DNA from 2 places in the Desulfuromonas acetoxidans DSM 684 genome. Region 2 is predicted to be linked to the other one. Evidence: riboswitches for the same ligand, from Rfam matches in the RefSeq annotation. Region 2 holds a riboswitch; the other holds the start of a gene.
What was found. A riboswitch is a leader RNA that binds a small molecule or an ion and turns the genes downstream of it on or off. The one in region 2 is predicted to bind thiamine pyrophosphate.
Positions count from the first base shown of each region.

Region 1: linked by a shared signal. The riboswitch ahead of thiF (sulfur carrier protein ThiS adenylyltransferase ThiF) and the one ahead of thiD (bifunctional hydroxymethylpyrimidine kinase/phosphomethylpyrimidine kinase) in region 2 are both predicted to bind thiamine pyrophosphate.

Region 1 is NZ_AAEW02000012.1:49,971-53,320, reverse strand. It holds gene DACE_RS10955 (MerR family transcriptional regulator) at 1-37, opposite strand, end outside; gene DACE_RS10950 (GGDEF domain-containing response regulator) at 326-1,285, shown strand; gene DACE_RS10945 (hypothetical protein) at 1,297-1,617, opposite strand; TPP riboswitch at 1,798-1,898, shown strand; gene thiF (sulfur carrier protein ThiS adenylyltransferase ThiF) at 1,977-2,795, shown strand; gene thiS (sulfur carrier protein ThiS) at 2,797-2,997, shown strand; gene DACE_RS10930 (thiazole synthase) at 3,082-3,350, shown strand, end outside.
Region 2 is NZ_AAEW02000016.1:89,351-92,700, reverse strand. It holds gene thiC (phosphomethylpyrimidine synthase ThiC) at 1-331, opposite strand, end outside; gene thiD (bifunctional hydroxymethylpyrimidine kinase/phosphomethylpyrimidine kinase) at 361-1,815, opposite strand; TPP riboswitch at 1,857-1,960, opposite strand; gene DACE_RS13145 (EAL domain-containing protein) at 2,299-3,350, shown strand, end outside.

The DNA of each region.
Region 1 (3,350 bases), on a different contig from region 2:
CAGCATCAATATCGTACCATGTTTTTACCAACGCCATCGGTTACCTCCTTTTTTTTCAAACTCTTATTACATTGCAACAATACGGACTGTTTCATTTATTATATCTCGTATACACCACCTGCATAGCCAAATCAAAAATTTCTCTTCGTGAAAACCACCCAAGACGAACACAGATGACAATTGATTTTGATACGGACGATAAAAATCGATAAAGACCCGGGGCCATCATGTCGATAGAAAAAAGGACATTGCACGATTCTGCGTTACACTGTGAAAACAGCATTGGTTATTCTGATTTTATTTTCACCACCCCAAGGGATTGCTTATGGGACCGGGAATCCTGGTCGTTGCCCAGTCTGCGGCAACGCGCCAGACGATCATAGACGCGCTCAAAGACACGTCACCGTTTACCCGCTATTTGGAAACAAACAGTGGCCGCGAAGGCTTGGAAATTGTCGCGAAGGATCCGATCGATGTGATCGTTTGCGGATTGAAGCTGTATCAGATGTCGGGACTGGAGTTGTTGCGTAACATGCAGCAGGACGAAGAACTGTGCGATATCCCTTTTATTGTACTGGCGGATGACAACCGGACCAAGACCAAGATCGAACTGCTTGAACAGGGCGCAAGCGATTATATCGTCCAGCCGGTGGACATTGGCGAACTGGTTGCCCGCATCAAGGTTCAGTTGAAGGTCAAAACTCTGCAGGACAATCTCAAACGCAGCAATCGCCTGCTCCTAAACCTATCCAGTACCGATTCGCTGACCCAGCTTTACAATCGCCGTGTCCTGATGCGCACGCTAAGAAAAGAGTTTCAGCGTCAAGTGCGCACCGAGGAATCGTTCTCACTGTTGATGGTGGATGTTGATCATTTCAAAAACATCAACGATCGCTACGGACATCTTAACGGCGATACGGTACTCATCAATCTGGCGCGGATGCTGCGCAGCTATCTACGCCCTTACGATGTCCCAACCCGATTTGGTGGCGAGGAATTTGCCCTGGTGTTGCCCAATACCAATATGGAGTGTGCCCGCGAAGTCGCGGAACGGCTGCGACTGGCTGCAAAAGAGTTGCGTTTCAGTGGCGAGATTCGCGATCTGGAGATCACCATCAGCATCGGCGTAGCCACCTGTCCCGCAGATGGGGTAGAATCGGAAGATGACCTGCTGAAACTGACGGACGATGCCCTGTATGCGGCCAAATCAGCCGGACGCGACCAGGTAGTCTGCGCCACGGAGCTGCCCACCAATCAGGATTGCGAGACTTCGGATATCGCCTGACCCAATCAGAGTTATAAATCGTTGAGCAGTCGGTAGAGCTTTTTCTGGATATCCCACACTTTATGCGCGGCAGCAAGTTGCTGCTCTTCCAGAAGCAACCGCCCGCGATCAAGCAGATTATGGGCATCAAGCAACACCGGACTCAGTTGCGACTCGATTTTCATGCGGGGAATCTCACCGACATCCTCCGCCAGATCAGCCAGAGTGTTGCGTGCCTGATTGAGCACCTGCAACGCGCGTTTCGCCTCTCGGGTCACTTCGTCGCTGTGAAAAGACTTGATCATCACATCAACCTCATCTACCAGATCACGATAACGCTCAGAAATACTCATCACGACACTCCTTTACAATGCTATTTATCATAAGTCGAGCACACAAAAAACACGTGGTCGAACCGTCTTCGTTTAAGTTGCGCCCATACTAGTGGAAAGCCACCCTGAAAAACAACGGCAAACCGATAAAAAAGTTGACTTTAAGGTATACGGACGTTAGTTTTTTGTTTGAAAAATTGTGAAAAGCCCTGGGGGAGTTTATTACTGAGAGTCCTGTTGCGGGACGACCCTTAGAACCTGATCCGGGTTATACCGGCGTAGGGAAGCGGCACTTTATACGGGATTTCTCCCGTCGAAGGTCGCTTTCGCGACCTTTTTCTATTTTGGATCCAAGAGCACTTTCCGCTCACCAATGTGTCATGATTATCGTACTCAATGAAAATAAAATACAGGTGGAAGAAAACCAGAGCCTGTTCGATTTGCGCGACCAGATCAAACCGGAGGCGGATGTCCTGATCTGCAACGGTCTGCCGATTCAAAGCGACCGCACATTGCAACCATTTGATCACGTCATCCTCATCCGTCGCGGAGAAATCCCCTCCGAAGCCGAGCTGGAAGCCTTTCTGGTTGCCCGACACACCCCCGAAGTCCATGAGCCGCTAAAGCAGGCAACCATCGGGATTGCCGGTGCGGGTGGCCTCGGTTCTTCGATTGCAACAGCTCTGGTCCGCGCCGGGATCGGCCGAATTATCATTGCGGATTATGATGTGGTGGAACCATCCAACCTCAACCGCCAGCAGTTCTTCATCGACCAGATCGGCATGAACAAAGTCGACGCGCTCAAAGACAATCTTAAGCGGATCAACCCGTTTATGACCGTCGATGCCCAGCATCGCTTTCTGACCACACAAAACCTGACCGATCTATTCGCCGAGGTCGATATCCTCGTTGAAGCGGTGGACTGCGCCGAAACCAAGGCCATGATCACTGGACAATGGTTGCGCACCTACCCCAACACCCCTCTGGTGGCCGGATCGGGGATGGCCGGATACGGACCGGGCAACACCATCCGCACTCGCCGCGCCATGGGCCAACTCTACCTGTGCGGCGACGGCACCAGTGAAGTTGACGCCGGCCACGGCCTGATGGCGCCACGGGTCGGTATTGCCGCTCACCATCAGGCCAATGTTGTTATTCGCTTGTTACTCGGGCTCGATCCCGTTGAGGAGGATTCTTAATATGGACATCACCGTCAACAACCAGTCTCGCACCGTCACACAAGGTCAGACCCTGGCGGACCTGATCAACGACATGAAACTGGATGCGGCACGCATTGCCGTGGAATATAACCGCGACATCCTGACACGTGAGCAACTCGCGGAAGTGTCCCTGAAAGAAGGCGATACCATTGAGATCGTCAACTTCGTCGGTGGCGGCTAATCGCTCGACATAGCGTGACACACTCACCTGCATTTTTATTTATCTGTGACGAAACAGATGTTCGCCACGAGAAAGGATAGTACCATGGATCAACTGACAATCGCCGGCCGGACATTCCGCTCCCGCCTGATGGTTGGAACCGGAAAATTCGCCTCAAATCAACAGATGGCTGACACCATCGCCGCCTCTGGCGCTGAAATCGTCACCGTAGCGCTGCGCCGTGTCAATGTTGATGATCAGCAGGATGACCTGCTCAATCATATCGATCGCAACAAGTACCTGCTGCTGCCCAACACCAGCGGTGCCCGCGATGCCGAAGAGGCCATTCGTCTCGCCCGCCTGGCTCGCGCCGC
Region 2 (3,350 bases):
TGATGGCGGCGCGTATTTCGTCAATGGGACCACCGGTGGACAGGTCCATCAGAGCGTGGGCTCCGGCGGCAACCGCGACGCGCGCTTTTTCCATCTCATTATCGATGCTGGTGTCGTCTTTGCTGGTGCCGATATTGGCGTTGACTTTGGTGCTCATGCCTTTGCCGACGGCAAGAGGCTTGCCGTTTTTGCGTTTCACATTATGGCAGATGCAGGCGGTGCCTTCGGCGACGCGGGCGCGCAGCCATTCGGCATCAACGCCTTCAATCTCGGCAGCCTGGCGCAGCGTGTCTGTAATGATGCCCTGACGGGCGGATTCCATAAGAGTCATAGTGGTGTCCTCACATAAATGGCGTTGGTTCAACGATCACCAACGAGGGTCAATGCAGCCGTATAATGATTTACCGGGCCATGTCCGTGGCCGATGTGCGGCGCGTCGGCAATGGCGTTGGTAATAAATTGTTTGGCCTGGGTCACGGCCTGCGGTAATGAAACGCCCTGAGCCAGCAATGTGGCAATAACCGAGGCGGTGGTGCAGCCGGTGCCGTGGGTGTGCGGCGTGTCGAGCCGTTTGCCCGGCAGGGTGATGGTGGTGGTGCCGTATTGGAGTAGATCGATCGGATCCCCTTCCAGGTGACCGCCTTTGATCAGGACATTGCGCGCACCCATGGTTTGCAGGGCTTTGGCCGCCTGCTCCATGTCCGAGACCGTGGCAATCGATAGCCCGGTCAGCGTTTCTGCTTCGGGGATGTTGGGGGTCAGCAGATAAGCCTGAGGGAGCAGATCGCGGATAAACGTGTCAATCGCCTCTTGCTGTAACAGAGCCGAGCCGCCCTTGGCGATCATCACCGGATCGATGACGCACAGGGCGCCGTAACTGCGAAAGCGTTCGGCCACGGTGGCGATGATTTCGGCACTGTAAAGCATGCCGGTTTTGATGATATCGGTACCGATATCGCAGAGAACTGCGTCCAGTTGTTGCTGGACAAAGTCAATCGGAGGAGCATGGATGGCCGTGACACCAAGGGTGTTCTGGGCGGTCAGGGCGGTGAGCACGCTGCTACCGTAACTGCCGAGCAGGGTGATGGCTTTGAGATCCGCCTGAATCCCGGCGCCGCCACCGCTGTCCGATCCGGCCACGGTCAGTACCCGACCATGGGGCAGGGGCTGGTTGCGCTGAAATTGCAGGGCCAGCTCTCGGCTGGCCACCTCGGGCTGCGCATCGGACATGATGGCGGAAACAACTGCGACACTGTCGGCCCCGGCGTCAAGTACATCAGGCAGACGCGCGGCAGTGATGCCGCCGATGGCGACAACGGGCAGCGAGACGCCGGTGGCAATGGTTTTTAAATCATCAAGTCCGATATGGACGGCATCCTGTTTGGTGCCGGTGGGGTAGACACTGCCGACACCGATGTAGTCGGCTCCGTCTTGCTCGGCCTGACGGGCTAACTCAAGGGTTTGGGTGGACACGCCGATGATGGCCTTGTCGCCAAGCAGTTGACGTGCTTCGCGAATATGACCATCGGACTGGCCGAGATGAACACCGTCAGCACAAACCTCGGCAGCCAGGCGGGCGCTGTCGTTGATGATGAACAGGGCTTGAAACTCATGACACAGGGTCCTGAGTCTTTTTGCCAGTTGTTGTTGCTCGTTCAGTGGACGGATTTTGTCTCGGTATTGGACAATGCGTGTGCCGCCGCGCAGCGCCAGTTTAACGTTTTCAAGCAAAACGTTTTCCGGGCTGTCATCGGTGATTAAATAAACGCCGCGCAAAGGGATGTGTTGTGGTGTTGTCTGTAGTGATGAAATCATAAAAAAACCGCAGCCGGATAGGGCGCGGTCGAACACCATACGGTGTTGTCAGGTCGCTTCCCTACGCCGGTATAATCCGGATCAGGTTCCAAGGGTCGCTCCAATCTAACAGAGCTCTCAGTGAATCACTCCCCCAGCAGCCATCTTCGTTGTGTTTATCAAACTTTGTTCGTGTCGAGTTTGAGCCTAGTGGATTCGTATACTCCTGTCAATGCCTTCTTTAGCCGGATGTTTCGCCGATGTTATTGTGTGTAAATCACATAAAGAGCAACCGTGCTTGCACTTTTGTAACGAATGAATAAAATTAGCTCTTTGCGCGTTATCATGAGTGTCTAGATGATTTTCATTGTGTCCTTTATTTAGATTAGTGTAGTGTTGACAGGTGGCTATATATACATATAGTGTTTTTTTTACCTCCCCACGCCACATCTCGTGGTTGTGGTTTTCTCCATTCTGAACAGGGTGGTTCTCACGGAGGGCAAAGTGCAATACGCAGATCTGTTAGAGAATAGTAACGATCTGATTCAGGTCGTCGGCTTTGACGGCCGTATTATTTATGCGAACCGCATGTGGCAGGAAACGTTGGGGTATGGCAAAAATGACCTGACTCAACTGAATTTCTTTGACCTGTTGCATGCGGATTTTCATTGTGACTGCCAGGACCGCATTCAGCGCCTGATGTCTGGTGAGACAGTCCCGCGCTTTGAAGTGGAATACAAAACACGCTACGGCCATAAAATTATTGCCGAAGGCAGTATCTCTTTGTATAAGGAAAATGGCGAACCCTGTGGCATTCAGGGGTTCTTTCGTGACATAACCGCACGTAAGAAGACTGAAAAAGCGCTGCAGACGTCTGAAGAACGCTTTCGGACGATTTATGAATCGTCCGTGGCCGGTATTGCCATGCTGGCTCCTGATGGTCATTTTCTTCAGGCCAACTCCGCATTCTGTAATTTTCTCGGTTACAACGAGGAGGAGTTGCTGCAGATGAAGATCACTGATGTCACCCATCCGGATGACATCGAAGATACCTTGAGCCGGCGCAATATCGCTCGTGCCAACCGCCTTCACTCCATCGTCTGTGAAAAACGCTATATTCGCAAAGATGGCAGTGTGTTCTGGGCTCAGCTCTCCTCAACCTGGTTTTTTGATGCCAACGGCAATCCACTCTATACAGTGCCGGTGATTCAGGACATCACCCGTCGCAAAGAGGCCGAAGAGCGTATTCGTGAATTGGCTTATTACGACAGCCTGACCGGGTTGGCCAATCGGACGCTGTTTAATGATCGCCTGGATCAGGTAATGGCTCGCTCACGGCGTCGTCAGAGTCGTTTTGCCCTGATGTTCCTTGATCTCGATCGCTTTAAAGGGGTCAACGACACACTCGGTCATGCTGTTGGTGATGCCATGTTGCGCCAGGCGGCCGAGCGGTTGAACGAATGTTTGCGTGAAAATGATACAGTGGCCCGCCTGGGCGGGGATGAGTTTGTCATCATCCTTTCCGATTATAAAGAGGATGCCAATCTGCCGCGCGT